Regions from separate parts of the Streptomyces sp. PSU-S4-23 genome, predicted to be linked through region 3. Evidence: predicted binding sites of a transcription regulator. Region 3 holds the regulator's gene; each other region holds the start of a gene.
What was found. The regulator HrcA, encoded in region 3, represses chaperone genes, less so after heat shock. The targets are predictions, from matches to a motif close to TTNGCACTCNGNNNNNCNGAGTGCNAA.
Positions count from the first base shown of each region.

Region 1: the regulator HrcA is predicted to act here: its motif matches at 1,368-1,394, upstream of groL (chaperonin GroEL).
Region 2: the regulator HrcA is predicted to act here: its motif matches at 7,022-7,048, upstream of groES (co-chaperone GroES).

Region 1 covers NZ_JBVMUU010000002.1:3,978,871-3,988,814, forward strand. Annotated here, with positions in the region: gene groL (chaperonin GroEL) at 1-1,208, opposite strand, end outside; gene ACZ79I_RS18160 (cold-shock protein) at 1,730-1,933, opposite strand; gene ACZ79I_RS18165 (MoaD/ThiS family protein) at 2,383-2,658, opposite strand; gene thrC (threonine synthase) at 2,720-4,000, opposite strand; SAM riboswitch class I at 4,019-4,161, opposite strand; gene ACZ79I_RS18175 (glucosyl-3-phosphoglycerate synthase) at 4,382-5,353, shown strand; gene ACZ79I_RS18180 (alpha,alpha-trehalose-phosphate synthase (UDP-forming)) at 5,478-6,920, shown strand; gene otsB (trehalose-phosphatase) at 7,012-7,869, opposite strand; gene ACZ79I_RS18190 (DUF3263 domain-containing protein) at 7,937-8,164, opposite strand; gene ACZ79I_RS18195 (ROK family protein) at 8,295-9,305, shown strand; gene nagA (N-acetylglucosamine-6-phosphate deacetylase) at 9,305-9,944, shown strand, end outside.
Region 2 covers NZ_JBVMUU010000002.1:5,227,438-5,237,381, reverse strand. Annotated here, with positions in the region: gene ACZ79I_RS24125 (response regulator transcription factor) at 1-137, opposite strand, end outside; gene ACZ79I_RS24120 (WhiB family transcriptional regulator) at 517-849, shown strand; gene ACZ79I_RS24115 (LysR family transcriptional regulator) at 1,233-2,129, opposite strand; gene ACZ79I_RS24110 (MOSC domain-containing protein) at 2,210-2,884, shown strand; gene ACZ79I_RS24105 (SDR family NAD(P)-dependent oxidoreductase) at 3,083-3,856, shown strand; gene ACZ79I_RS24100 (ester cyclase) at 3,973-4,680, shown strand; gene groL (chaperonin GroEL) at 4,789-6,414, opposite strand; gene groES (co-chaperone GroES) at 6,567-6,875, opposite strand; gene ACZ79I_RS24085 (polysaccharide deacetylase family protein) at 7,208-8,029, opposite strand; gene ACZ79I_RS24080 (hypothetical protein) at 8,026-8,286, opposite strand; gene ACZ79I_RS24075 (THUMP-like domain-containing protein) at 8,377-9,564, shown strand; gene ACZ79I_RS24070 (RNA polymerase sigma factor) at 9,561-9,944, opposite strand, start outside.
Region 3 covers NZ_JBVMUU010000002.1:2,751,431-2,761,374, forward strand. Annotated here, with positions in the region: gene ACZ79I_RS13210 (16S rRNA (uracil(1498)-N(3))-methyltransferase) at 1-535, opposite strand, end outside; gene ACZ79I_RS13215 (nitronate monooxygenase) at 532-1,656, opposite strand; gene dnaJ (molecular chaperone DnaJ) at 2,062-3,198, opposite strand; gene hrcA (heat-inducible transcriptional repressor HrcA) at 3,199-4,218, opposite strand; gene ACZ79I_RS13230 (MBL fold metallo-hydrolase) at 4,415-5,149, shown strand; gene ACZ79I_RS13235 (DUF3097 domain-containing protein) at 5,196-6,005, shown strand; gene ACZ79I_RS13240 (Uma2 family endonuclease) at 5,983-6,570, opposite strand; gene hemW (radical SAM family heme chaperone HemW) at 6,673-7,905, opposite strand; gene ACZ79I_RS13250 (SpoIIE family protein phosphatase) at 7,937-9,874, opposite strand.

The DNA of each region.
Region 1 (9,944 bases), 1.2 Mb from region 3:
GCCTTCGCGTTGCGGACGGCGTCCTCGATGCGGTGCTTGCGCTCCTTGAGCTCCACCTCGGTGGCGGCACCGGCCTTGATGACGGCCACGCCGCCGGCCAGCTTCGCCAGGCGCTCCTGCAGCTTCTCGCGGTCGTAGTCGGAGTCGCTGTTCTCGATCTCGGCGCGGATCTGGTTCACGCGGCCCGCGACCTGCTCGGCCGCGCCGGCACCGTCGACGATGGTGGTCTCGTCCTTGGTGATGACGACCTTGCGGGCGCGGCCCAGGAGGTCCAGGGTCGCGTTCTCCAGCTTGAGGCCGACCTCCTCGGAGATGACCTCGCCGCCCGTGAGGATGGCGATGTCGCCGAGCATGGCCTTGCGGCGGTCGCCGAAGCCCGGGGCCTTGACCGCGACGGACTTGAAGGTGCCGCGGATCTTGTTGACGACCAGGGTCGACAGGGCCTCGCCCTCGACGTCCTCGGCGATGATCAGCAGCGGCTTGCCCGACTGCATGACCTTCTCCAGGAGCGGGAGCAGGTCCTTGACGCTGGAGATCTTGGAGTTGGCGATCAGGATGTACGGGTCGTCGAGGACGGCCTCCATACGCTCCATGTCGGTGGCGAAGTACGCCGAGATGTAGCCCTTGTCGAAGCGCATGCCCTCGGTGAGCTCGAGCTCCAGACCGAAGGTCTGCGACTCCTCGACGGTGATGACGCCTTCCTTGCCGACCTTGTCCATGGCCTCGGCGATCAGCTCGCCGATCTGGGTGTCGGCGGCGGAGATGGAGGCCGTGGAGGCGATCTGCTCCTTGGTCTCGACGTCCTTCGCCTGCTCCAGCAGGGCGGCGGAGACGGCCTCGACGGCCTTCTCGATACCGCGCTTGAGGGCCATCGGGTTGGCGCCGGCGGCCACGTTGCGCAGGCCCTCGCGGACCAGCGCCTGGGCGAGCACGGTCGCGGTGGTCGTACCGTCACCGGCGACGTCGTCCGTCTTCTTGGCGACTTCCTTGACCAGCTCGGCGCCGATCTTCTCGTACGGGTCCTCGAGCTCGATCTCCTTGGCGATGGAGACACCGTCGTTGGTGATCGTGGGGGCGCCCCACTTCTTCTCGAGGACGACGTTGCGGCCCTTGGGGCCGAGGGTCACCTTGACGGCGTCCGCGAGCTGGTTCATGCCGCGCTCGAGGCCGCGCCGCGCCTCCTCGTCGAACGCGATGATCTTGGCCATGTGAAGTGGTCCTCCCAGGACTGGGGGTGATTACTTCGGACCGCGCCCGCGCCCGCGACGGACGGCCCCGGCCGGTGGTTCCTTGCCCCACCCGGTCCGTGGCCTCACCGACCCGGTCCATCATTGTCACTCTCACCTTCAGAGTGCTAACGCCAATGATTAGCACTCGACCCCCCCGAGTGCAAGGCGCGCCCGCGAAGCGGGCTCGTTGGGGGGTGGTGGCCGGGAGACGGGTGGGCGCAAGGCGCGCCCGCGAAGCGGGCTCGTTGGGGGGTGGTGGCCGGGAGACGGGTGGGCGCAAGGCGCGCCCGCGAAGCGGGCTCGTTGGGGGGTGGTGGCCGGGCGTCAGGGCGCAGGCGTCAGGCCCGTCCTGTGAGGGGACGGGTCAGGTGGTGGGCACGAGCGGCGGGGACTTGTGCGATTCCGGGCGGCATTCGGGGCCGCGTGGACCGAGGGGCCCGTATCCCGGGTGGGATACGGGCCCCTCGACACGTCGATCAGTTCAGTCGTCGGCGCGTACTTCAGCCGGCCACGCGGACCATGTCGGCCTGCGGACCCTTCTGCCCCTGCGAGATCTCGAACTCGACCCGCTGGCCCTCTTCCAGGGTGCGGTAGCCGTCCATCTGGATGGCGCTGTAGTGGACGAATACATCCGCACCACCGTCGACCGCGATGAAGCCGTACCCCTTCTCCGCGTTGAACCACTTGACGGTGCCCTGAGCCATGCCTAACTCCCCTATTACTGGCCCTTGCACAGATCCACACTTCGCGGATCCGGGTCAGACCTCACCCCCCAACGGTTGGGGGCGTGCGCCGGAACGCGTCGACCGCGGCTGAATGTATCTGTCCAACTGCCGTCTGCAACAGGTCAATCGGACGAGAATTCCGGGCATGACCGGTCGGGAATGTACGAAGAATTCGCCCGACTTCAGGGCAAGTCGGGCCCGACAAAAGGAGCGAATGGCGCAAAAGCACTGCACACTTTGGCTACTTCTTGCCGGATGCACGGCAGGAACTCATGGGCCCCGGCGGGGAAACCGGGAGCGCGTTCCCCAACTGTACCCTGCTCAACCATGGAGAATTGCCCCCTCCGTTTCTCTCACGGAGAGGGCAATTCGATGAACTCTCGGTGTTCACCCTTACCGAGGGTAACGAACACTCCGCCGAGTGACCGTCAGCCGCCCGCGACCGCCGGGATGATGGAGACGCCCGCACCGTCCGGCGTCGCCGTCTCCAGGCCCTGCTCGAAGCGGACGTCGTCGTCGTTCACGTACACGTTGACGAAGCGGCGCAGCTTGCCCTGGTCGTCCAGGACACGGGCCGCGATACCGGTGTGGTTCTTCTCCAGGTCGGCGATGACCTCGGCGAGGTTCGCGCCCTCGGCGGGCACCTCGGCCCGGCCGCCGGTGTAGGTGCGCAGGATGGTGGGGATGCGGACGGTGACGCTCATGGGGTTCGACCTCCGGTCGGAGTACGGAGTACGGCTGGCAGGGGATGGGGCGGGCAGGAGGTCAGGCGAGGCCGGCCTCGCGGAACGAGTCGAGGGTGGGGCGGATGGTAGCGCTCAGACCCGTGCCGGCCACCGCGTCGAGGGTCTTGAGGCCGTCACCCGTGTTGAGGACGACCGTCGACTGCGCCGGGTCGAGGACGCCGTTCTCGATGAGCTTGCGCGTGACGCCGACGGTCACGCCGCCGGCCGTCTCCGCGAAGATGCCCTCGGTGCGGGCGAGCAGCTTGATCGCGTCGACGATCTGCTCGTCGTTCACGTCCTCCACCGCGCCGCCCGTGCGGCGCGCGATGTCGAGGACGTACGGGCCGTCCGCCGGGTTGCCGATCGCCAGCGACTTGGCGATGGTGTCCGGCTTCTGCGGCCGGACGACGTCGTGGCCCGCCTTGAAGGCGACCGACACCGGCGAGCAGCCCTCGGCCTGCGCGCCGAAGATCTTGTACGGCCGGTCCTCGACGAGCCCGAGCCTGATCAGCTCCTGCAGGCCCTTGTCGATCTTCGTGAGCTGCGAGCCGGAGGCGATCGGGACCACGATCTGGTCCGGCAGCCGCCAGCCCAGCTGCTCGGCGATCTCGTACGCCAGGGTCTTGGACCCCTCCGCGTAGTACGGCCGGAGGTTGACGTTGACGAAGCCCCAGCCCTCGCCGGCCGGGTCGCCGATCAGCTCGGAGCAGAAGCGGTTCACGTCGTCGTAGTTGCCCTCGATGCCGACGAGGTCGCCGCCGTACACCGCGGCCATGACGATCTTGCCCTGCTCCAGGTCGTGCGGGATGAAGACGCAGGAACGCAGTCCGGCACGGGCCGCCGCGGCGCCGACCGCGCCCGCGAGGTTGCCGGTGGAGGAGCAGGAGAGGGTGGTGAAGCCGAAGGCCCGCGCCGCCTCCAGCGCCTGGGCGACCACCCGGTCCTTGAAGGAGTGCGTCGGGTTGCCGGAGTCGTCCTTCACATAGAGCCCACCGGTCACGCCCAGCTCGCGCGCCAGGTTGTCGGCCTTGACGAGCTTGGTCCAGCCCGGGTTGAGGTTCGGCTTCTCGGCGACGTCCGCCGGGACCGGCAGCAGCGGCGCGTAGCGCCAGATGTTCGCGGGGCCCGCCTCGATCCGCTTGCGCAGCTCCTCGGTGTCGTAGTCCGAGAAGTCGTAGGCGATCTCCAGCGGGCCGAAACACTCCTCGCAGGCGAAGACCGGGCCGAGCGGCACGCGGTGGCCGCACTCACGGCAGGACAGGGCCGCGGCGGGACCGAGATTCACGGAGTTCGTGGTGTTTGCAACTGTCTGCGCAGCCATGTGAGGCGAGGCCCTTTCTCCTCATCTTCCTCACGACGCATCTCGCCGTGAGACGGATTTGGCACCTTCCCTAGCCGGGAGCCTCGCTGTGATGACGAGTGCCGGCTGGAGGGTTGCCGGGGCTTCATCGGGCCGTGTCCCTCTGCCCCTCTGGATGAGCTGTATGCGGTTGTTTCACTGGTATCGGCAGCGGCGGCCCCGACATGCGATGGTCACCGGCGTTGTTCAAGACTGTAACCGAAGGCCAGCAGAGTTGAGATAGTCGTCCGAACCGCGAGACGGATCACACACCGAGACCCATTCGAAGATCCGCCGATCCCCTTTGACGACCGCCGTCCACCGAACGTACCGTCGTCCGCCGAACGTGAGGAGCCGCAGACTGTGCTGGAAGAAGTCGAGCGCTGGCTGAGCACCCGCTCCTGGTCCGTGACCGACCGTCCGCTCCACCAGATCCTGGCCGCGAAACGCGCCTCGGGCTCCACGGTCAGCGTGGTGCTGCCCGCACTCAACGAGGAGGGGACGGTCGGCGAGATCGTCTCCGTCATCCGCCACGACCTCGTGCAGCAGGCTCCGCTCGTCGACGAGATCGTCGTGGTCGACTCCGGCTCCACGGACCGCACCTCCGAGGTCGCCGCGGCGGCCGGGGCGAGGGTGGTGCACCGCGACGCCATCCTGCCGCGCATCCCGGCGGTGCCCGGCAAGGGGGAGGTGCTGTGGCGCTCCCTCCTCGTGACCGGCGGGGACATCGTCTGCTTCGTCGACGCGGACCTGAAGGAGTTCTCGTCGGACTTCGTCTCCGGGATCGTGGGCCCGCTGCTCACCGAGCCGGGCGTGGACCTCGTGAAGGCGATGTACGACCGGCCGCTGACGCTGCCCGGCGAGGGCTCCTCCGGCACGGCCGCCGCGGGCCAGGGCGGGCGCGTCACGGAGCTGATGGCGCGCCCGTTGCTGAACATGCACTGGCCGCAGCTGGCCGGTTTCGTCCAGCCGCTCGGCGGCGAGTACGCGGCCCGCCGCTCCCTGCTGGAGCGACTCCCGTTCCCGGTCGGCTACGGGGTGGAGCTGGGCATGCTGGTCGACGCCCTGCATCTGGTGGGCCTGGACGCGCTGGCCCAGGTCGACGTGGGCGTGCGCATCCACCGCCACCAGGACGGCCAGGCGCTTGGCCGCATGGCCGCCGCGATCTACCGCACCGCGCAGCTGCGGCTGGCCCGCGGCCATCTGATCCGCCCGTCCCTCACCCAGTTCGAGCGGGGCGCGGACGGCTTCGAGCCGCGTACGTACCGCGTGGACACGGAGGAGCGTCCGCCGATGGCCGAGGTCGAGGAGTACGCGGAACGCAAGGCCGCGTGACCGTGTCCCTCCGGGGGCGCGGGCCGGCGCCGCGCCCCGGCGCCGGTTTCGGCCGTTGTATACGGTTCCGCATACGGCCGAACCGCACGTTTGAGCGTTTTCGGCTCGGGCTAGGTTTCGAGGCATGGCTTCCACGCATGTGGCTTCGCATCACGCTCGCGTCCTCGTCGCGTCCAACCGCGGCCCGGTCTCCTACGCACTGGACGAGACCGGGACGCTCACGGCCCGGCGCGGCGGGGGCGGGCTGGTGTCGGGCCTGTCGGCGATCGGCCCGGAGGCGGACGCGGTGTGGGTGTGCGCGGCGCTGAACGACGGCGACCGCGAGGCCGTACGCCGTACGGGCGGCGCGCTCGATCCGTCGGACACGGGCGGGCAGCGGGTGCGGATGCTCGACATCGCCCCGCAGGTGCACGCGGACGCGTACAACGGCATCGCGAACTCGGTGCTGTGGTTCGTGCACCACATGCTCTACCAGACGCCGCTGGAACCGGTCTTCGACGCGGAATTCCGGCGGCGCTGGGCGTCGTACGAGGCGTACAACCGCGCGTTCGCCCGGGCGCTGGCCCAGGAGGCGGCCCAGGAGGCGGCGGTCCTCATCCAGGACTACCACCTCAGCCTGGCCCCCCGGATGCTGCGCGAACTGCGTCCCGACCTCAGGATCGGCCACTTCTCGCACACGCCGTGGGCGCCGCCCGACTACTTCCGGCTGCTGCCCGACGACATCGCGGCGCAGGTCCTCGGCGGGATCCTGGGCGCGGACCGGGCGGCGTTCCTCACCCGGCGGTGGGCGGACGCGTTCACGGACTGCTGCCACGCGGTCCTCGGCCCCGGCATCCCCTCGGGCACCCGCATCGGCGTCCACGGACTGGGCGCGGACGGGGACTTCCTGCGCAGGCGGGCGCACGAGCCGGACGTGGACGACCGGATGCGCACGCTGCGGGAGCAGATCGGCACGGCGCCCGACGGCAGCGCCCGCAAGGCGATCGTGCGGGTGGACCGCACGGAGCTGTCGAAGAACATCGTGCGGGGGCTGCTGGCCTACGAGGAGCTGCTCCGGTCGCGTCCCGAGTGGCGCGGGCGCGTCGTCCACGTCGCCTTCGCCTACCCCTCCCGCCAGGACCTGGCCGTCTACCGGGAGTACACGGCGGAGGTCCAGCGCGTCGCCCAGGAGATCAACTCGCGTTACGGGACGCCCGGCTGGACCCCGGTGGAACTGCATGTGAAGGACGACTTCGCGCGCTCGCTGGCCGCGTACCGGCTGGCGGACGTGGCCCTGGTGAACCCGATCCGGGACGGTATGAACCTGGTCGCCAAGGAGGTCCCGGTGGTCTCCGACGAGGGCTGCGCGCTGGTGCTGTCGCGGGAGGCGGGTGCGTACGAGGAGCTGGCCGAGGACGCGGTGACGGTGAACCCGTACGACATCCGGGGCACGGCGGCGGCGCTGCACGAGGCCCTGTCGATGCCGGCGGACGAGCGCGCCGAGCGGACGAAGCGGCTGGCCGCGCAGGCCACGGCGCTCCCCCCGGCCCGGTGGTTCCTGGACCAGCTGGCCGCGCTGGACGGGTGAGAGGGGCCGCTTGCGGCCGCCGGCCGGGGGCGGACCGCTGCGCCCCGGCCCGGGGCGGGACCGCTGCGCCCCCGCCAGGGCGCTCGGCTCGTTACCGGGGTGCTTCGGCCAGTCGGTGGTCCAGTGATCTCAGGAGCCGTACGACTCCTGCCGGGCCGTCGACCACCAGGTCCGCGCGGGCGGCCAGTTCCGTGACCTCGTCGCTGCCGCTGCACACCAGCAGGCCGTGGACACCGTCGGAGCGCAGCTTGTCGACGGCGGCGAAGGCGGGGAGGTCCCCGAGGTCGTCACCCGCGTACAGGACGGCCTCGGCGCCCGTCGCGCGGGTCCACTCCAGCAGCGCCTTGCCCTTGTCCATGCCCGGCGGGCGCAGCTCCAGGACGAGCCGTCCCGGTTCCACGACCAGGCCGTGGCGGGTGGCGAGGCCGGCGAGGGGTTCGCGCAGGGCCTCGAAGGCTGCCTGCGGGTCCTCGGCGCGGCGGGTGTGGACGGCGACGGCGAACCCCTTCTCCTCGACGTACGCGCCGCTCCCGGCGCCGGAGCCGGCGAGGACGCCGGGGAGCTCGGCGCGGACCGCGGCGATGCCGGGGTGCGGGGCGGGGGCGGTGACGGTGCCGGTGCGGGCGTCCCAGCGTTCGGCGCCGTAGTGGCCGAGGACGACGAGGCGTTCGAGCCCGGGAACCCCGGCGAAGCCGCCGTAGCGGACGGCGACGTCGGCGGGGCGGCCGGTGACGACCGCGACGGAGGCGACCCGGGGGGCGACGGCGGCGAGGGCGGGGACCGCGTCGGGGTGGGCGCGGGCCCGGTCGGGGTCGGGGACGATCGGGGCGAGCGTCCCGTCGAAGTCGAAGGCGAGGACGGCCCGGTCGGGCCGGGCGAGGATGGCGTCGAGACCGTCACGTCCGGCCGGTGTCGTGGGGGTCGGCAAGGAGTCCGCGTGGCTGCCCATGACACGACCCTATCCGCGGGGGGCCGGGCTCACGCATGGCCCGGGGGCGCACCCCGGTCGCGGTCCGTCAGCGCTCGGCGCGGCGGGAGTCGCGGACGCGGCGGAGGCGGTTGACGGTGACCGGGTCGTGGGCGAGGGCACGGGGGTCGTCGAGGAGGGCGTTGAGCAGCTGGTAGTAGCGGATCGGGGCGAGTCCCAGCTGCTCGCGCACGGCGCGCTCCTTGGCACCCGCCCCGGGGAAGCCGCGCCCCTCCATGGCGAGGATGGCCTTTTCGCGGGCGGTGAGGTCGTCCATGGGGGAACGGTATCCGGCGCCTCGGCTGGCCGACGAGTCCGCGGTGTCGGCCCCGGACGGCACCGGTGGCAGACCCCCGCCCCGCGAGTGGACTAGACCTCTTCAGGGTTCAGGCGCCACACTGTCCTTCGTGAGACATGTCATCGCCCTCGACGTGGGCGGCACCGGGATGAAGGCCGCCCTGGTCGGGGCCGGGGACGCGGCGCCGTCCGGGCCTTCCGGGAGCGGCCCGGACCGGCGGCCGCCACGTCAGGCACCCGGCCTGCCCGTGCTGCACCGGGCGCGCCGGGCGACCGGGCGCGAGCGCGGGCCGGACGCCGTGGTGGAGTCGATCCTCTCCTTCGCCGCCGAGCTGCGGGCCCACGGCGAGCGGCACCTCGGCGAACCCGCGTCCGCGGTCGGCGTCGCCGTCCCCGGCATCGTCGACGCCGACCGCGGCATCGCCCGCTACTCGGCCAACCTCGGCTGGCGCGACGTGCCCCTGCGCGACCTGCTCGGCCGCCGGCTCGGCGGCGTTCCCGTCGCGCTCGGGCACGATGTGCGCACCGGCGGGCTCGCCGAGGGCCGGATCGGCGCGGGCAGGGGAGCGGACCGTTTCCTGTTCGTGCCCCTCGGCACCGGCATCGCGGGCGCCATCGGCATGGGCGGCCGGGTGGAGGCCGGCGCCCACGGCTTCGCGGGGGAGATCGGCCATATCGTCGTACGGCCCGGCGGGACCCCCTGCCCGTGCGGCCAGCGCGGCTGCCTGGAGCGTTACGCGTCGGCCGCCGCTGTCAGCGAGGCATGGGCCGAGGCGTGCGGGGACCCGGGGGCGGACGCCGCGGCCTGCGCGAAGGCCGTCGCGTCCGGTGACCCGAACGCCGTCCGTATCTGGCGGGAGGCCGTGGACGCGCTCGCCGACGGGCTGGTCACCGCGATCACCCTGCTGGACCCCGGCACGCTCATCATCGGCGGCGGGCTGGCCGAGGCGGGGGAAGTGCTGTTCGCACCGCTGCGGGACGCCGTCCGGCGGCGGGTCACCTTCCAGCAGCTCCCCTCGATCGTCCCCGCGGCGCTGGGGGACTCCGCCGGATGCCTGGGCGCTGGGCTCCTCGCCTGGGATCTCCTACACACCACTGACCGTTCGGAGGTAACCGCCTGATGCCCCCTAGCAAGGTTCTCGCCGGTGCCCGGGTGGTACTTCCCACCGGGACCGTGACCGACGGCCGCGTCATCGTCGACGGCACGCGGATCGCGGGCACGGCCCCGCGGGACGCGGAGACCATCGACGTACGCGGGCACTGGCTGGTCCCCGGCTTCGTCGACATGCACAACCACGGGGGCGGCGGCGCCTCCTTCCACGGCACCGCCGAGGAGGTGCTGACGGCCGTCCGCACCCACCGGCTGCACGGCACCACCACCGTCGTCGCCTCGACCGTCACCGCCGACCCGGACTTCCTCACCCGGCAGGCCGGGCTGCTGTCGGAGCTCGCCGAGCAGGGCGACATCGCCGGCGTCCACTTCGAGGGACCGTTCATCTCGCCCTGCCGCAAGGGCGCGCACTCCGAGGCGCTGCTGCGCGACCCGGACCCGGCGGAGGTCCGCAAGCTGATCGACGCGGCACGCGGCCAGGCGAAGATGGTCACCCTCGCCACCGAACTGCCCGGCGGCATCGAGTCCGTGCGGCTGCTCGCCGAGCACGGCGTGATCGCGGCGATCGGGCACACGGACGCGACGTACGAGCAGACCGTGGCGGCGATCGACGCGGGCGCCACCGTGGCGACGCATCTCTTCAACGCGA
Region 2 (9,944 bases), 2.5 Mb from region 3:
TCGGCACCCCAGCGGCGGAGGACTTCCTCGCCGTTGGCCGCCGTCGTCACACGCTCGACGCCGGGCACGGTCGCCACCGCGCGGCGGAGCGCCTCTCGGGCAAGCGGGGAGTCGTCGCAGACGAGGACGGATGTCATGACCGCCCTCCGCAGCTGATGCGCGTCACCTTGAGCCTCCAGGCTGGTACGAATCGTCACCTGAGCGGTCGACGCCCTCGGACGCCTGCCCGAGCGCTTCTTGTTTCAACCGCCTCCGCACTCTCAACGATGGTCACTCGAAAGAGTTACGGTGCAGCAAGCCATCTTCGGCACTGTACGTGAGGGTGCGGACACGGTGCAGACATGCGCGGCGGACCCTCGAACTTTCAACACAACCTATGCCCCATTTAGACGCTTTTCTTCCCGTTAGGTGGTGTCTGGAGCTAGATTCGCAATGAGTCATATTTTCATCTCCTAAGATCGTCTATGCACGGTCGGGGGCACGTATCCGCACAGAACGGCAACGAGGGGACATGCAATGGCAGACTTCTCCCGCCTTCCCGGTCCGAACGCGGATCTGTGGGACTGGCAGCTCCATGCGGCCTGCCGCGGGGTCGACAGTTCGCTCTTCTTCCATCCGGAGGGTGAGCGCGGAGCGGCCCGGAGCGCTCGCGAGAACTCGGCCAAAGAGGTCTGCATGAGGTGCCCCGTGCGCGCGGAGTGCGCTGCCCATGCACTGGCAGTGCGCGAGCCGTACGGCGTGTGGGGCGGACTGACCGAGGACGAGCGCGAAGAGCTCATGGGCCGGGCACGGAACCGGCTGGTACCGGCGTCGACCAGCAGCGGGGGCACGGCCGCCTCGAACAACTGAAGGAACGTTTCTGCAGACGGGCGCGCGCGAGCGTGCCCATATTCTTGGGGCGAGGGCCCCTTCTTGAGGGGGAGGACGGCGGGTGCGAGGGCCCGTCACGAGGCGCGAGCGCCTCCTTCCGGCAACGGCCCGGGTCGAGGCGAGACCGCCTCTCCGGGCGGCGAGCCACTCTTCGGGCCTCACAGCGAGGCACCACTCATGGAGCCGCGGTCCCCGTTCGAAGCGGGCCTGGCCCAGACCACCCGGGCCCTGTCGCCACATTCCCGTCGTGCGCCCGAAGGGCGGGCCGCGCGGCGCCGTGGGGGCACCGCCCGCACGAGCGCAGCCGAGCGAGGGGGAGCGCGCATGGCATCGCACGGCAGACGGGAACGCGACGACAGGGCCTAGCGCCCGGCAGCCCGTTCCAGTTCCTCCAGCGTCGCCGCCACCGCCGGCACCTGGGCCAGGTCGGGCAGCGTGAGGGCGACGATCTCCCGTGGTACCGCCGGTTCCAGCGTGACCGGGCGGGCGCCCCTCGGGCGTACGGACTCGAGCGCGAGCTGGGGCAGGACGGCCACGCCGAGGCCGGCACCCACCAGGCCGGCCACCGCCGGGTAGTCGTCGGTCGCGAAGTCGATGCGGGGCGTGAAGCCGGCGCTCTCGCACACCTCCACCAGTTGCCCCCGGCAGCGCGGGCAGCCCGCGATCCACGGCTCCCCCGCGAGGTCGCCGATCGCGACGGATCCCGCGCGCGCGAGGCGGTGCCTCTCGGGGACCAGCCCGACCAGCCGGTCGGTGAGCAGATGGCGCACGACCAGGTCGCCCCACTCCTCGGCGCCCGCCGCACCCTCGTAACGGAAGGCGAGCGCGATGTCGCAGTCGCCGGCACGCAGCTTCTCGACGGACTCGGGCGGTTCGGCCTCCTCCAGCGAGACCCGGGTGCCGGGGTGCGCGGCGCGCAGGGCGGCGAGCGCGGCGGGGACGAGCGTGGAGCTGCCGCTCGGGAAGGAGACCAGGCGCACCCGGCCGGCCCTGAGCCCGGCGATGGCGGCGACCTCTTCCTCGGCGGCCGTCAGCCCGGCGAGGATGCCCGCCGCGTGCCGCACCAGCGCCTCACCGGCCTGCGTCAGACGCATCGCGCGGCCGCTGCGGATCAGCAGCGGCGTACCGACGGACGACTCCAGCGCCTTCATCTGCTGGCTGACGGCGGGCTGTGTGCAGCCCAGCTCGCGGCCCGCCGCCGAGAAGGAACCCGTCGCGGCCACGGCGCGCAGCACACGGAGATGGCGGGCCTCGATCACCCTGCGAGCATAAGGGAGCCTTGGGCATCGCCGCCAATAATGCGTCGACGCTTTGACGCTGTATCCCTTACCGTGCGGCCATGAAGCTTCTGTCCCTGAATCTGGGCCGGCCGAGGGTCGTCGGGTACACCGACCAGGCGGAGGGCCTGACCGGCATCGACAAGCGGCCCGTGGACGGGCCGGTCCGGGTGGCCGCGCCCGGGCCGAAGGGCACCGGGGCGAGCGGGCTGGCCGGGGACGCGGTGTGCGATCTGCGGCACCACGGCGGAGACGACCAGGCGGTGTACGCGTTCGCCCGCGAGGACCTGGACGACTGGGAGCGGGAGCTGGGCCGGCGGCTGCCGAGCGGCTCCTTCGGCGAGAACCTCACCACCGAGGGGCTCGACGTGTCCGGCGCGCTGATCGGCGAGCGCTGGCGCATCGGGCGCGAGGTGGTGCTGGAGGTCACCTCCGGGCGGATTCCGTGCCGCACCTTCCAGGAGCACCTGGGCGAGCGCGGCTGGGTCAGGCGGTTCACCCGGAGAGGGGCGCCGGGTGCCTATCTGCGGGTGATCGAGCCGGGTGAGATACGGACCGGCGATCCCATCGAGATCGTGCACCGGCCCGGGCACGACATCACCGTGGCCGTCCAGTTCCGGGCGTCCACGACGGAACGGCATCTGCTGCCGAGTCTGTCGGCGGCCGGCGACACGCTGCACACCGAGACCGCCGCGGCGGTCCGGGAGTACGCGCGCAAGCACGCGGCTGACGGCTGACGGCTGACGGCTGACGGCTGACGAGGCAGGGGGGCGACCTCGGCGGCGGAGCCGTGAACGTGCCCGTACGGGGAGCGGACCGGCCCGGAGGTCCGGGCCCGCGGCACCGGGCGGCCACCGTCTCCTGCGGCGCGACCCGGCGGTGCGAGCCGGCCATCCACTCCTCCCGGAGAGCGGCGCAGTCAATATCGTTGGCCCATGACAACGGCTCTGATTACGGGATCGACCGCGGGCATCGGCGCCGCGTTCGCACGGCGGCTCGCCGCCGACGGCCATGACCTCGTCCTGGTGGCCCGCGACGGCAACCGGCTGCGGGAGCAGGCGACCGAGTTGCACGACCGGCACGGCATCGAGGCGGAGGTCCTGACGGCGGACCTGGCCACGGACGACGGCATCGAGGCGGTCGCCCGGCGTCTGTCCGACCTCAGGAACCCGGTCGACCTGCTCGTCAACAACGCGGGCTTCGGCAACAAGGGCCGTTATCTCGACGTGCCGATGGCCGACGAGCTGCGGATGCTGAAGGTGCACTGCGAGGCCGTGCTGCGGCTGACGAGCGCGGCGTCGGAGGCGATGCGCACCCGCGGGCGCGGCGGGATCGTCAACGTGGCCTCGGTGGCGGCGTTCGTCCCGCGCGGCACGTACGGCGCGTCCAAGGCGTGGGTCGTGCAGTTCACGCAGGGCGCGGCGCGGGACCTGGCCGGGTCGGGGGTACGGCTGATGGCGCTGTGCCCGGGGTTCGTCCGCACGGAGTTCCACGAGCGGGCCGGGATGGGCACGGACAACATCCCGAACTGGATGTGGCTGGATGCGGACAAGCTGGTGGCCTCGTCGCTCGCGGACCTTGCCCGGGGCAAGACGCTGTCCATCCCGGACCCGCGGTACAAGGCGCTGATGGGCGTGGTGAAGGTGACGCCGCGAGCGCTGCTGGGAGGGATCAGCTCGCGGACGGGGCGCAGGTACGGGCCGCGGTAGGACACCGGTGCGGCCTTCGACGGCACGGCCGCGGGCCGCGGCAGGACAGGTGGCGCCGCCCCTCGGGTGGGAAAATGGCCTTACACACCGGACCCAGGGGGGCCGGAGGCGGCGTCATGACATTCGTGCAGCTCATCGACTGCAAGACCAGCCGGTTCGACGAGATGAACCGGCTCTTGGACACCTGGGCCGAGCAGACCCGGGGCAAACGGACCGCGACCCACAGCGTCATCGGCCAGGACCGCTCCGACGCCTCGCACCTCGTCGAGATCGTGGAGTTCCCCTCGTACGAGGAGGCGATGCGGAACTCGCGCCTTCCGGAGACCGCCCTGATCTTCCGCGAGATGGTCTCCCTCTGCGAGGAGGAGCCCACGTTCACGGACCTGGACGTGGTGCGGGACGAGCAGTTGAACGCGACGGCCGTCCGGCGGTTCTTCGAGACGCTTCCCGGTGAGGGTGAGCCGCCGCCGCTCGACGGTCTGCTGACCGAGGACCACCATCACCACGATCCCGCCGACGCGCAGGAGGTCATCGGGATGGACGCCGTGCGCCGCGAACTGCGGGTGTGGCGGGACGGCTTCGACTTCGCGTTCACCGTCGAGGACCAGATCTGCGAGGGCGACCGGGTGTGCACACGGTGGACCTGGAACGGCCGGCACAGGGGCGAGTTCCTCGGGATCGCGGCCACGGGCCGGAAGGTCGCCATGACCGGCACGACCGTCTTCCGGTGCACCGAGGACGGGAAGATCGCGGAGGGCTGGTGGCAGTACGACCGGCTCGGGTTGATGGCCCAGTTGGGGGCGCTCGACGAGCTGGAGGCCTGACGCGGGGTCACCGCAGCGTCGGCGCGTCACGGACGCCGTGCCGGAACACGCCGGGGCCCGGCACTCCGGAGCGGAGTGCCGGGCCCCGGCGCGGACGGCCGTCCCGCGTCAGTGGGCGTGACCGTGGCCGTGGCCGGCCGCGGCCGGCTCCTCCTCTTCCTTCTTCTCGACGACCAGGGTCTCGGTCGTCAGCAGGAGGGAGGCGATGGAGGCGGCGTTCTCCAGGGCGGAGCGGGTGACCTTGACCGGGTCGATGACGCCGGCCTTGATCAGGTCGCCGTACTCACCGGTGGCGGCGTTGTAGCCGTTGCCCTTCTCCAGGTCGGCGACCTTGGAGGCGATGACGTAGCCCTCAAGGCCCGCGTTCTCGGCGATCCAGCGCAGCGGCTCGACGACCGCGCGGCGGACGATGGCGACACCGGTGGCCTCGTCGCCCTGCTTGCCGAGGCCGTCGGCAAGCACCTTGGAGGCGTGGACCAGCGCGGAGCCGCCACCGGAGACGATGCCCTCCTCGACCGCGGCACGGGTCGCGGAGATGGCGTCCTCCAGGCGGTGCTTCTTCTCCTTCAGCTCCACCTCGGTGGCGGCGCCGACCTTGATCACGCACACGCCGCCGGCCAGCTTCGCGAGGCGCTCCTGGAGCTTCTCGCGGTCCCAGTCGGAGTCCGTGGTCTCGATCTCGGCCTTGATCTGGGCGACGCGGCCCGCGACGTCCTCGCTCTTGCCGCCGCCGTCGACGATGGTGGTGTCGTCCTTGGTGACCGTGATGCGGCGGGCGGTGCCCAGCACGTCCAGGCCGACCTGGTCGAGCTTGAGGCCGACCTCCTCGGAGACGACGGTGGCGCCGGTGAGGACCGCCATGTCCTGCAGCATCGCCTTGCGGCGGTCGCCGAAGCCGGGGGCCTTGACGGCGACGGCGTTGAACGTGCCGCGGATCTTGTTCACGACGAGGGTGGACAGGGCCTCGCCCTCGACGTCCTCGGCGATGATCAGCAGCGGCTTGGAGGAGCCCGCCTGGATGACCTTCTCCAGCAGCGGCAGCAGGTCCGCGATGGAGGAGATCTTGCCCTGGTTGATGAGGATGTACGGGTCGTCGAGAACGGCCTCCATGCGCTCCTGGTCCGTCACGAAGTACGGCGACAGGTAGCCCTTGTCGAAGGCCATGCCCTCGGTGAAGTCCAGCTCCAGACCGAAGGTGTTGGACTCCTCGACGGTGATGACGCCGTCCTTGCCGACCTTGTCCATCGCCTCGGCGATCAGCTCGCCGACCTGCTGGTCCTGGGCGGACAGCGCGGCGACGGCGGCGATGTCGGACTTCTCGTCGATTGGGCGGGCGGTGGCCAGCAGGTCGTCGGAGACGGCCTTGACGGCGGCGTCGATGCCCTTCTTCAGGGAGGCCGGGGAGGCACCCGCGGCGACGTTCTTCAGGCCCTCGCGCACCAGCGCCTGGGCGAGCACGGTGGCGGTGGTCGTACCGTCACCCGCGATGTCGTTGGTCTTGGTCGCCACCTCCTTCACCAGCTGGGCGCCGAGGTTCTCGTACGGGTCCTCGATCTCCACCTCACGGGCGATGGTGACACCGTCGTTGGTGATGGTCGGGGCACCGAACTTCTTGTCGATGACGACGTTGCGGCCCTTGGGGCCGATCGTCACCTTGACCGTGTCGGCAAGCTTGTTGACGCCGCGCTCGAGGGCGCGACGGGCGTCCTCGTCGAACTTCAGGATCTTCGCCATGGAGCGTTTCAGTCCTCTCGAATGCGATCTCCGGCCGCCGCCCTGCCGGAGCGGCCGCCATCGCGGTGAAAAACGAACGGCGCCCCCGGCGCCCGGCCTGTCAACGGTCGCGGGGGCCAGGGGCGCAGCTCACAGCGGTCTGCTTCGGTGACTTACTTCTCGATGATCGCGAGCACGTCGCGAGCCGAGAGGACGAGGTACTCCTCGCCGTTGTACTTCACCTCGGTGCCGCCGTACTTGCTGTAGAGCACGACGTCGCCGACCGAGACGTCGAGCGGAAGACGGTTGCCGTCCTCGAAGCGGCCCGGGCCCACGGCGAGGACGACACCCTCCTGGGGCTTCTCCTTCGCGGTGTCCGGGATGACCAGGCCAGAGGCCGTGGTCTGCTCGGCGTCCAGCGGCTGGACCACGATGCGGTCCTCAAGCGGCTTGATGGCAACCTTGGAGCTGGCGGTCGTCACGATCCGACCTCCCCCTTCGGAGATCTCACGGGGTTAACTGTCTGAGGTGGCGACCAGGTCGATCCGTCGTCGCGGGTGCCGGACCTGCCCGTCGCTGTGTTGGCACTCTCCAGTGGTGAGTGCCAGAGCCGAGACTATGACCGCGATTAGCACTCGGTCAAGCGGAGTGCCAGTCGCCCTCGGCGCGGCGGCCGCACGGCCGGGCGTCGCGCCCCGGCGGCCGCGGCCCGACGGCGTGCAGGACGGGCCGCGGGGTGCCCGCCGAACCGGCGGGAGCGGGGCATGGAACGAACCACCGGCCGGGATCGCCCGAACGGCCGCTCCCGGCCCGGCTACAGGTAGTCCTCCAAGCGCCCCACCGTGAAACCCGCCGCCTGGATGCGGCGCAGGAGCCGGGTCGTCTCCGCGGTGAGGGACGTGCGGGGACGGCCCGCCTCATGGGGCAGGACAATGTCGCCGGGGCGCAGGGCCATACCGCTGCCGTACGGGCCGGGCTCCCCGCCCGGGGTCGGGCGCCACAGGATCAGGGCCGTGACGCCGCAGTCCGCCGCCGCACGCAGCGTCATGCGGTCGTAGGTGCCGTACGGCGGGCGCAGCAGCCGCGGGCGCAGGCCCAGGCGGCGTCCGATGCGGTCCCGCTGGCCGCAGATCTCGGCACGCTGCTCCTCGTAGGGGCGGCCGCGCAGCCCGGCGTGGCCGAGGGTGCGGTTCTGGATGCCCGCTCCGGCCGCGCGCAGCCGCGCGACGTGCCCGTAGCCCCGGCCGACGGCACCGGCGGTGAGGAACACGCTGACGGGCAGCCGCAGTTCACGCACCATGTCGACGAACCGGGCGTCTCTTTCGGCGCCCTCGTCGTAGGTGAGGAAGACCACCTTGTCGCGGGTGGGGACGCGGTCGAGGACGAGCGGCAGGTCTCTGCCCCCGCGGCCCTCGGCGGAGCCCGGGGAACGGTCCGGCCGGGGTGCGGGCGCGAGCGGGGCGGGCAGCCCCCAGCGACGGTAGGCCCGTTCGCGGGGCCCGTTCGGGGTGTGCACCTCCTGCGCCGCCTTCTCGCCCAGCCGTTCGAGGGGGTCGACGGACTGGGCGCAGCCGGACAGGAGGGCGACGGCGAGGGCCCCGGCGAGCAGGATCCGCGCCTGCCGCCGCGCGCTCACAGGCGGCCCTCCAGGCGCGCCACCGCGGGGCGTACCCGATGCCGCGCGTTCCGGTGCGGCCGGCCGCGGAACCCGCCGTCCGCCCCGGCGTCGGTGCGGCCGGCTGCGAGGGAGGTGCCGGCGGGGACGACGAGGGAGGCACGCGCCACGGGCGCGGCCCCGGCACGCCGCGCCCGCCGCGCGGTGCGCTGCGCGCGGACCGCCCGCCCCTTCCGCCGCCATGCGCACCTCTTGTCGTCTTGTCGCACCAGTCGCATGGCGCCGGATCCTTCCAGCCGTCGGCGGCCGCACCGGGCCGACACCGCGACCGGACGCACGCCGTCCACCGACTGGCCGACAATGGCCCCGTGACCGACCACTCCTTCGCGTCCCTGCTCACCCCCGAGGGCCGCGCCCTCCTCGACGAGGTGCGCGGCACCGCTCCCGCGCGGGAGCTGGCCGTCGCCACCCGGCTGCGCCGCGAGCACCCCGCCGGACTGGTCTCGGCGGCCCTCGCGCAGGCGCGGCTGCGGGAGCGGGCGGCGGCGAAGTTCGGCGCGGACGCGGGGCGGATGTTCTTCACGCCGGACGGCGTCGAGCAGTCCACGAGGGCCACGGTCGCGGCCCACCGCGCGCGACGGCTGCGGGAGCTGGGCGCGGCCTCCGTCGCCGACCTGTGCTGCGGCATCGGCGGCGACGCGATCGCGCTCGCCCGGGCCGGCATCCGGGTCCTGGCGGTGGACCGCGACCCGCTGACGGCGGCGGTGGCCCGGGCCAACGCCGAGGCGCTGGGCCTGTCCGCGCTGATCGAGGTGCGCGAGGCGGACGTCACGGACGTGGACACATCGCCGTACGACGCGGTGTTCGTGGACCCCGCGCGGCGGGGCGGCAGGGGCAGGGTCTTCGACCCGGAGGCGTACTCACCACCGCTGTCCTGGGCCGTGGCCGCGGCCCTGAAGGCCCCGCGAGCCGCCCTGAAGGTCGCGCCGGGCATCCCGCACGAGGCGGTGCCCGCCGAGGCGGAGGCCGAGTGGATCTCGGACGGCGGGGATGTGAAGGAGGCGGTGCTGTGGTTCGGCACGGAACCGGGACTCGTACGCGCCACTCTGCTGCCGGGCCCGCGGACGCTGCGCGGCCGGGGCCTGCCCGACCCGCCGGTGCGCCCGCCCGGCCGCTACCTCTACGAACCCGACGGCGCCGCGATCCGCGCGCACCTGGTGGCGGAGGTGGCCGACGAACTGGACGGCGGGCTGGTCGACGGGACGATCGCGTACATCACGGCGGACGAGCTGCGCGCCTCGCCGTACGCCACCGCGTACGAGATCACCGACCGGCTCCCCTTCAACGTGAAGAAGCTGAAGGCGCTGCTGCGGGAGCGGGAGGTCGGCGTCCTGACCGTCAAGAAGCGCGGCTCGGCGGTCGAACCGGAGGAACTGCGGCGCAAGGTCCTGCCCCGGCCGCAGGGACCGAACGCGGTGACCGTGTTCCTGACGCGGGTCGCGGGGGCGCCGACGATGCTGCTGGGCCGGCCGGCCCGGCAGCAGCCGGCCGGCTAGCGGCAGTCCTCCGCGCGCGCCCGGAGCAGCTGCCGCTCCCGGTCGTTGCGGGCGAGGGAGGCGGCCCGTGCGAACTCGGTGCGGGCCTCGGCGGTCCGCCCCAGGCGGGCCAGCAGGTCGCCGCGGACGCTGGGCAGCAAGTGGTAGTCGCGCAGGGCCGGTTCGGCGGCGAGGCGGTCCACGATCTCCAGGGCCGGGCCCGGGCCCTGGGCCATGGAGACGGCGACCGCGCGGTTCAGCTCGACCACGGGCGACGGCGACCGGGCGGCGAGCAGGCCGTACAGGGTCGCGATGCTCGCCCAGTCCGTCTCCTCGTAGGTGTGGGCGTGCGCGTGGCACGCGGCGATCGCGGCCTGGAGGGCGTACGGCCCCGGGGCGCC
Region 3 (9,944 bases):
CCTCACCGCTCTCGTGCAGGACGGCGGCGAGATCGGCGGTGGCCAGAAGTGCGGCAACCTGTTCGGTGGTTGCCGCGTCCGCGACCTCGGGGAAGCGCACCCGGCGGGACTGCTTGCCCGCCTCACGGGCGGTGGCCCGCCACTTGCCGAGCGCCTTCAGTCCGCGCTCGCCCTTCCACTGTGTGATGCACCGGGAGGCCGACCACGGCACGATCGCGTCCACCCCGACCTCGGTCATGGTCTCCACGGCCAACTCCCCCCGGTCGCCCTTGGGCAGGGCCTGCACCACGGTGATGCGCGGAGTCTGCGGCGGCTGCTCGTGAACGCACTCCAGGTCCATGACCACGAGGCGGTCCTTGCCCTCGGCGGCCTTCACCACGCCCTCGGTCCACCGTCCGCGTCCGTCGGTGAGGACCACCTCCTCGCCGGGCCGCAGCCGCTTCACCGAGACCGCGTGCCGCCCTTCGGGGCCGTCGAGCACGAACTCCGGTCCGACGCCGTCGAGTCGGTCGACCACGAACACCGGTGCGGTCATCGGGACGCACCTCCCGCCGACAACGCTGTCACCGCTGCCCCGGCCTCCGCCGCCAGCACCTCCACCAGCTCCCCGGCGGGCAGTTCGCGCGCCATACGATGCCCCTGGCCCGCCCACAGCGCCATGCCCTGCGCGTCCCCGCTCTTGGCGGCCGCCTTGCGCAACGGCGAGGTCAGGTGGTGGACCTCCGGGTAGGCGGCGGGCGCGTAGGGGCCGTGCTCGCGCATGAAGCGGTTGACCAGGCCGCGCGCCGGACGCCCGGAGAAGGCGCGCGTCAGCTCCGTCCGGACGAACAGGGGGTCGGTCAGCGCCTGTTTGTGCAGGGGGTGGGCGCCGGACTCGGGCGTCACCAGGAACGCGGTGCCGAGCTGGGCGGCGCTCGCCCCCGCCGCGAGCACCGCGGCGATCTGGCTGCCGCGCATGATCCCGCCGGCCGCCACGATCGGGATCCGCACGCTCTCGCGGACCTGGGCGACCAGCGAGAGCAGCCCGATGCCGCAGGGGTCGTTCTCGGCGAAGTCGCGGTGGGTGCCCTGGTGGCCGCCCGCCTCGACGCCCTGCACGATCACCGCGTCGGCGCCCGCCCGCTGCACGGCGAGGGCCTCGTCCACGGTGGTCGCGGTCACCAGGGTGAGGGTGCCCGCGCGGCGCAGCGAGTCCAGGACGTCGGGGGCGGGGACGCCGAAGTGGAAGGAGACCGCCGGCACCGGGTTGTCGAGCAGGACGGCGAGCTTGGCGTCGTAGCCGTCGTCCCGGCCGCTGTCGGGGTCGCCCAGTTCCGTCTCGTACCAGGCGGCCTCACCGGCGAGCTGGTTGGCGTAGACCTCGACGGCGGCGGCAGAGGGCAGCGCGGTGGCGGCGGCCGCTCCGGTGGATCCGCCGCCCGCACCGGGGTGCTCGGGCTGCGGCATGAACAGGTTCACGCCGAAGGGGGCGCCCGTGAGGCCGCGGAGCTGCTTGATCTCCTGGTACATGCCGTCGGCGGTCTTGTACCCGGCGGCGAGGAACCCCAGGCCGCCGGCGTCCGACACGGCAGCGGCGAGCCGCGGCACGGAGGCGCCGCCCGCCATGGGGGCCTGCACGATCGGATGGCGGAGGAGATCGGTCAGCGCGGTGGACATGACCGCATGGTGTCACGTCCTCCGCACGGGTCCGAATCCGGTCTTCCTCTGGCATATGCCAGAGGAATCGGCAGCGGGTCAGGACGCCAGAGGCACCACGAGACCCACCGCAATCCGGCCTCCCGACCCCACGAATCAACGCCCGCCCCAGGCCCACACCACCAGCCCGTCCGGCGCCTGAGCACAAGGCCGTTCACATCCACACACCACCAGCCGGTCCGGCGCCTGAGGACGAAGGTCGTTCACGCCCACACACCACCAGCCGGTCCGGCGCCTGAGGACAAGGCCGTTCACGCCCACACACCACCAGCCCGTCCGGCGCCTGAGGACAAGGCCGTTCAGGCCGAGGCGGGGGCCTGGGGGCGGCAGCCCCCAGACGGTCCGGTGACGCCGGGCGCCCCCGCGTCACCGCCCGTTGAACGCATCCTTCAGCCGCGAGAACAGCCCCTGCTGCCCCGGCTGGAACTGTCCCTGCGGCCGCTCCTCGCCCCGCAGCTTCGCCAGCTCGCGCAGCAGCCGCTCCTGCTCCGGGTCCAGCTTCGTCGGGGTCTGCACCTCGACGTGCACGACCAGGTCGCCCCGGCCGCCGCCGCGCAGGTGCGTGACGCCGCGGCCGTGCAGCGGGATCGACTGCCCGGACTGGGTGCCGGGGCGGATGTCGACCTCCTCCAGGCCGTCGAGCGTCTCCAGCGGCACCTTCGTGCCGAGGGAAGCGGCGGTCATCGGGATGGTGACCGTGCAGTGCAGGTCGTCGCCGCGGCGCTGGAAGGTCGAGTGCGGCAGCTCGTGGATCTCGACGTACAGGTCGCCGGCGGGGCCGCCGCCGGGGCCGACCTCGCCCTCGCCCGCGAGCTGGATCCGCGTGCCGTTGTCGACACCGGCGGGGATCTTGACGGTGAGCGTCCTGCGGGAGCGCACCCGCCCGTCGCCCGCGCACTCCGGGCACGGGTTCGGGACGATGGTGCCGAACCCCTGGCACTGCGGGCACGGCCGCGACGTCATGACCTGGCCCAGGAAGGACCGGGTCACCTGCGAGACCTCACCGCGGCCGCGGCACATGTCGCAGGTCTGGGCGCTCGTCCCGGGCGCCGCGCCCTCGCCGTTGCAGGTGTTGCAGACGACGGCCGTGTCGACCTGGATGTCCTTGGTCGTGCCGAAGGCCGCCTCGTCGAGATCGACTTCGAGCCGGATCATCGCGTCCTGGCCGCGGCGGGTGCGCGAGCGCGGACCGCGCTGCGACGCCGTGCCGAAGAACGCGTCCATGATGTCGGAGAAGTTTCCGAAGCCGCCCGCGCCGAAGCCGCCCGCGCCCCCGCCGCCCGACTGGGACAGCGGGTCGCCACCGAGGTCGTAGACCTGCTTCTTCTGCGGGTCCGAGAGCACCTCGTAGGCGGCGTTGATCTCCTTGAACCGCTCCTGCGTCTTCGGATCGGGGTTGACGTCCGGGTGCAGCTCGCGGGCGAGCCGGCGGAACGCCTTCTTGATCTCGTCCTGTGACGCGTCGCGGCGTACGCCGAGCACGGCGTAGTAGTCCGTGGCCACTTACGACTCCGCCAGGATCTGTCCGACGTACCGTGCCACCGCTCGTACCGCTCCCATCGTTCCCGGGTAATCCATGCGGGTCGGTCCGACCACGCCGAGTTTCGCTACTGCCTCGCCGCCCGAACCGTAGCCGACGGAGACGATGGACGTGGAGTTGAGTCCCTCGTACGCGTTCTCATGGCCGATACGCACCATCATGGCCGGATCCTTCGCCTCGCCCAACAGCTTGAGAAGGACGACCTGCTCCTCCAGCGCCTCCAGGACGGGGCGGATGGTGAGCGGGAAGTCGTGCGCGAAGCGGGTGAGATTGGCGGTACCGCCGATCATCAGCCGCTCCTCGGTCTCCTCCACGAGCGTCTCCAGGAGGGTGGACAGTACCGTCGAGACCGCGCCGCGGTCCTCCGGTTCCTCGAACGCCTCGGGAAGGTCCTGCACGAGCTGCGGGACATCCGCGAAACGGCGGCCGGCGACCCGGCTGTTGAGCCGCGCCCGCAGATCCGCGAGGGACGTCTCCCCGAACGGCGCGGGGCAGTCGATCATCCGCTGCTCCACCCGGCCGGTGTCCGTGATCAGCACCAGCATCACGCGCGCGGGTGCCATCGACAGCAGCTCCACGTGCCGCACGGTCGAGCGCGTCAGCGACGGGTACTGCACGACGGCGACCTGCCGGGTGAGCTGCGCGAGCAGGCGTACCGTACGCGCGACCACATCGTCGAGGTCGACCGCGCCCTCCAGGAAGTTCTGGATCGCGCGGCGCTCGGGCGGGCTCATCGGCTTGACGGCCGCGAGCTTGTCGACGAAGAGGCGGTAGCCCTTGTCCGTGGGGATGCGTCCGGCGCTGGTGTGCGGCTGGGCGATGTAGCCCTCCTCCTCCAGCGCTGCCATGTCGTTGCGGACGGTGGCCGGGGAGACGCCGAGCCTGTGCCGCTCGGTGAGCGCCTTGGAGCCCACCGGCTCCTCGGTGCCCACATAGTCCTGGACGATGGCGCGCAGCACTTCGAGCCTGCGTTCACTGAGCATCGCGCGCACCTCCAGCAATTCGGTCTTCCCGGCACTTCCCCTGGCACTCTGCGTATTCGAGTGCCAGCATCCCGGGGCCCAGTGTACGGCGGCCGGGTACGCACCCGGCAAGGGAGAGCCCGGCTGTCGTACCGACGTGTACCGACCTGTCCCGGGCTGTCCTGCCAGGCCGGGCGCCTGCCGATAGCGTCGCTGTATGACGGTGCTGTGGGAAGGGTCCGGGTGGGAACCGCTCGGTACGCGCTCGGGGCGGCGGCGGCTTCCGGTCTGGGACTGCACGGCCGGGCTCGTGGTCGGCGGGCACGGGGCGCTCCTCGTGGACGCGGGGTCGAGCCTGGGCGAGGGCGCACGGTTGCGCGCCCAGGCGCGGCGGCTGCTCGCGCCGCTCGGCGGGGACCGGCGTGTGACGCATCTCGCGCTCACGCACCCCCACTTCGACCATGTCTTCGGGGCGGCGGCGTTCGCGGGCGCGGAGGTGTTCGCGGCGGTGGGCGTCGACGCGGTGCTGCTGCGCGGCCGTGACGAGCTGGTCACGGACGCCGTGCGCCACGGGCTGGACCCGGGAGCGGCGGCCGAGGCCGCGGACGTGCTGGTGCGTCCGCGCCACCAGGTGTCGGGCGAGCGGACGCTGGACCTGGGCGGGGTGCGGGTCCTGCTGGCCGACGTGGGACCCGGCCACACCGCCCACGACCTGGTGGTCCTCGTCCCCGGTGACCCGGAGGTGGTGTTCTGCGGGGACCTGGTGGAGGAGTCCGGCGAGCCGCAGGCGGGTCCGGACGCGGTCCCCTCGCACTGGCCGGCCGCCCTGGACCGGCTGCTGGAGCTGGGCGGCGAGGACGCGCTGTACGTGCCGGGGCACGGGGCGGTGGTGGACGCCGGGTTCGTCCGGTCCCAGCGGGACGGACTGGCGGCCCGTTTCGGCGTGTCGTAGGCGCTCGCCACATCCTCCGGCCCCGGCTTCTCCTATCGTCATCCGAATGCGCATGTACTCGCCGGACCTGACCCCGCCGTGGAAGAAGCCGAAGCCCGCCCCGGAGGTCCCGGCGGACCCCGGCCTGGTGGTGGAGGAGCCGCGCACCGGCTTCTGCGGCGCGGTGATCCGCTGCGAGGCGGGCACGGTGACGCTGGAGGACCGCTTCGGCAAGCACCGGGTGTTCCCCCTGGAGCCGCGGGGGTTCCTCCTGGAGGGCAGGGTGGTGACGCTGGTGCGCCCGAAGGCTCCCCCGCGGCGGCCCACCCGTACGGCGTCGGGCTCGGTGGCCGTCCCGGGTGCCCGGGCGAGGGTGGCCCGCGCGGGCCGTATCTACGTCGAGGGACGTCACGACGCGGAACTGGTCGAGAAGGTGTGGGGCGACGATCTGCGCATCGAGGGCGTGGTGGTGGAGTACCTGGAGGGCGTCGACGACCTGCCGTCGATCGTGGCGTCCTTCGCCCCCGGCCCCGACGCCCGTCTCGGCGTCCTCGTGGACCACCTGGTCCCCGGCTCGAAGGAGTGGCGCATCGCGGAGTCGGTGACGAGCGGGCACGCCCTGGTGGTCGGGCACCCCTACATCGACATCTGGCAGGCGGTGAAGCCGTCGTCCCTGGGCATCCGCGAGTGGCCGGCCGTGCCGCGCGGGCAGGACTGGAAGAAGGGGGTGTGCCGGGCGCTGGGGTGGCCGGAGAACACCGGGGAGGCGTGGCAGGGGATTCTTGCGCGGGTGCGGTCCTACAAGGACCTGGAGCCGGAGTTGCTGGGGCGGGTGGAGGAACTGATCGACTTCGTCACGGCCGGCGGTGGCGCTTGACGGGCGGCACCGTTCCGAACTCGTTGGTCTCCAGCTTGATGCCGAACATGTCCAACGACAGTGGCATGCCGAATCTGCTGGTCCGCTCCAGCAGGTAGTCCGCCTCTTCACCTTGCCCGGTCGGCTCCGTGAGCAGCAGGCACTGGGCGGCCATGGGATCGATGATCAAGTAGGCGGGCACTTTGCCCGCCGCATAGATGGAGCGCTTGTCCCCGTAGTCGCGGTCGACGCTGGTCTTCGAGACGACCTCCACGACTATGGTGACCACCCCCGAAGGCAGCAGACGTCCGGAGCCGGGGACCGCACCGCGTTCGATCACCACGAGGTCGGGCACGGGTTCGCTGAGCTCGTGCGGTATGTCGACGGCCTGCACCTGCAGCCGCTGCCAGCGGTCGCGGGGAATCTGGTCCTGGACGGACTCCACGATCACGTTATGGACCAGGCCAGGCCCCGCCGTCATCACGATGTCCCGCCGAAGAAGCTCTGCCTTGAAACCCTCCGGAACCTCCAGGTTCTCGAAGATCTCCCTGACGTCGGTGATCAGTCGGCCATCCACAGCGGTCATCTCCGTGGCCCTCCACTTTCCGCCGCCGCGCTCACGGCAGCAGCCTATGAACCAGGTCAGGGACCACATCAGGGTTCAGCAGTGATTCACTCCGCCGAGTGATCAGTCCACCAGGTCCCGCACCACCGCATCCGCCAGCAGCCGCCCCCGCAGCGTCAGAACGGCCCGCCCCTGCCCATACGGCCCCTCCTCCAGCAGCCCCTCCTCCAGCGCCCGCCGGGAAGCCGCCAGCCCCTCCTCCCTCAGCAGAGCCAGCGGCGCCCCCTCCCGCAGCCGCAGCTCCAGCAGGATGCGCTCGACCCGGCGGTCCTCGTCCGTGAGGACCTCCCGCCCCGCCCCCGGGGAACGGCCCTCCGCCAGGGCCGCCCCGTACGCCCCCGGATGCTTCACGTTCCACCAGCGCACGCCGCCGATGTGCGAGTGCGCCCCGGGGCCCGCGCCCCACCAGTCGGCGCCGCGCCAGTACAGCTCGTTGTGCAGGCAGCGCCCGGACTCCGACACGGCCCAGTTCGAGACCTCGTACCAGTCGTAGCCCGCCGCCGACAGCATGTCCTGAGCGATCAGGTACCGGTCCGCGTGCACGTCGTCGTCCGTCATCGGCATCTCGCCCCGGCGGATGCGACGCGCCAGCCGCGTGCCCTCCTCCACGATCAGCGCGTACGCCGAGACATGGTCCGGCCCGGCTCCCAGCGCCGCCTCCAGCGAAGCCCGCCAGTCGTCGTCCGACTCCCCCGGCGTCCCGTAGATCAGGTCCAGGTTCACATGCTCGAAGCCCGCCGCCCGCGCCTCGGCCACGCACGCCTCGGGGCGGCCCGGGGTGTGGGTGCGGTCGAGGATCTTCAGGATGTGCGGGCGGGCGCTCTGCATGCCGAAGGAGATCCGCGTGAAGCCGCCCTCCCGGAGGGCCGTCAGATACGCCGGGTCGACCGACTCCGGGTTGGCCTCCGTGGTCACCTCGGCGTCGGCCGCGAGGCCGAACTCGTCCCGGATCGCCCCCAGCATCCGCACCAGGTCGTCCGCCGCCAGCAGCGTCGGCGTACCGCCCCCGACGAACACCGTGCGCACCTCGCGCGGGTCGTCGCCGAGCACCTTGCGGGCCAGGCGGATCTCCTCGATCAGGGTCGGCGCGTAGGTGTCCCGCGAGGCGAGGACGCCTCCCGTGCCCCGCAGCTCCGTCGCCGTGTACGTGTTGAAGTCGCAGTAGCCGCAGCGCGTGGCGCAGTACGGCACGTGGAGGTAGAACCCGAGGGGGCGCCCTGCGGCCCCGGCGAGCGCGTGCGCGGGCAGCGCGCCGTCGTCGGGGACGGGTTCGCCGTCGGGGAGTGCGGAGGGCATGCCCTCCATTGTCCCGCACGGTCAGACGTCCTCATTCCGCCTGCAGCACCAGCAGTGCCAGATCGTCCTCCGGCGGGTTCCCGCCGAACTCGTGCACCAGCCTCCTGATCCGCTCCGCGATCAGCTGCGCGGTCAGTCCGGCGCAGCCGGCGAGCGCCGCGGCGAGCCCGTCCCCGTCGTCGAACTGGCGCGATCCGCTGCGCCGCTCCGTCACCCCGTCCGTGACGCACAGAAGCGTGTCGGCGGGGTGCAGCTCGAAGGTCTCGCACGTGTACGTCACGTCCTCGACGACCCCGAGCAGCGTCTGCGGCTGCGCCACGGCCCGTACGTCGCCGTCCGGCCCCAGCAGCAGCGGCAGCGGATGCCCCGCCGCGGCCAGCGTGCACCGCACCCCGCCGTCGGAGGGGACCAGCTCGCCGTAGAGGAGGGAGAGGAAGCGGGCCTGCGGGCCGTCGTCGACGACCGGTACGGGGGTGCCTGCCGCGACCAGCGCCCGCGCCGCCGCGTCCGAGGCCTCCGTCGCGTCGTCCAGCAGGAGCTGGTTGAGGCGGTCCAGGACGTCGGGGACGTCGTAGCCCTCGCGGGCCAGCAGCCGCAGCCAGGGCCGGGCGAGCCCGATCACGACCGCCGCCTCGGGGCCCTTGCCCTGGACGTCACCGATCGCGAAGCACCAGCGGCCGTTCCCCGCCGGGAACAGGTCGTAGAAGTCGCCGCTGGGACCGCCCTTGTCGCACGGTTCGTACACGAGCGCGCTGCGCACCCCGGGGATCTCGGCGACCGCGCCCGGCAGCAGCCCGCGTTGCAGGACCCGGCTGATGGTGGCCTGGCGCGCGTACTGCCGGGCGGCCCCGATGGCCAGCGCCACCCGGCGGCTGAGGTCCTCGACGAGGCCGGTGATCTCGTCGGGGAAGCACGGCAGCCCGGCCCGCCCGATGACGAGCGTGCCGAGCGGCCGGCCGCCGGCGATCAGACGGTAGGCGAGCGCCGCCCCGGTCGCGCCCCGCGGGCCCAGCGCCTCGGCGGGCCAGGGCACCGGCACCGCGCGGGAGCGCACCGACTCCGGCAGCCGGGGCGGGTCCTTCTCCAGCGCCCGGCGCAGTTCCTCGATGCGGTTCTCGCTGCCGTGCCAGACGCGGGCGAGTCGCGGTCCGCAGGCCACGGCGGCCTCGGACCCGCGCCAGCCGGTCGCCTCGTCCTCCAGCCACACCGCGCACCAGTCGGCCAGCCGCGGCACGAGCAGCTGCCCGGTGAGCGCGGCCACCAGGTCCTCGTCGAGCTGCCCGGCGAGCAGGTCGGACGCCTCGGCGAGGAAGGACAGGGCGCCGCGGCCCCGCCAGTCCCGGTCGGGGGCGCCGCGCCCGGGGTCGGCGCACACGAGGGGTTCCGGCGCGGGGAACCCGGCCGTGCCCGGCTCCCACTCCGGGACGCTCTCGCCGGCGTATGCCTCCATCTCCTCCTCGGCGTCCAGGGTGCCGTCCAGGGGCAGGCGCGCCCAGACGGTCTTGGCACCGGTGCGGTAGGTGATGCCCCAGGCCGTGGCGAGCGTGGAGACGAGCCGCAGACCGCGCCCGTACTCGGGTACGCCGTAGGGGCGTTCGGTGCCGTCGTCCCGCACCACGCGCGAGGGGTGGCGGTCGGAGACCTCGACGACGAGTCCGGCCGGATCGTCCCTGGCGTCCTCCAGACGGCAGACCAGTTCGACGTCCGTGCCCGCGTGCACGACGGCGTTGGTGACGAGTTCGCTGACGACGACCACCGCGTCGTCGCCCAGGCGCTCGGTGACGGTGCCGGGCTCGGCGAGCCCCTCCCAATCGGTGAGGGTGGCCCGCATGAACCGGCGGGCGGCCCCGGGCGCGAGCGGCCCTCCGGGCAGGGTGGTACGCGCCGACGCCCACAGCCCCGCGCCCTCGTGCGCCGGCGCGTCAGGGGAACGGGACATGGTCTCCCGCTGCGTCGGGATGGCCCCCATGGACAACTCCCCGGGAAGTTCGGACGAATGCGCCTCTGGCGATGCGGACAGGGTGACAGACCGACCGCAT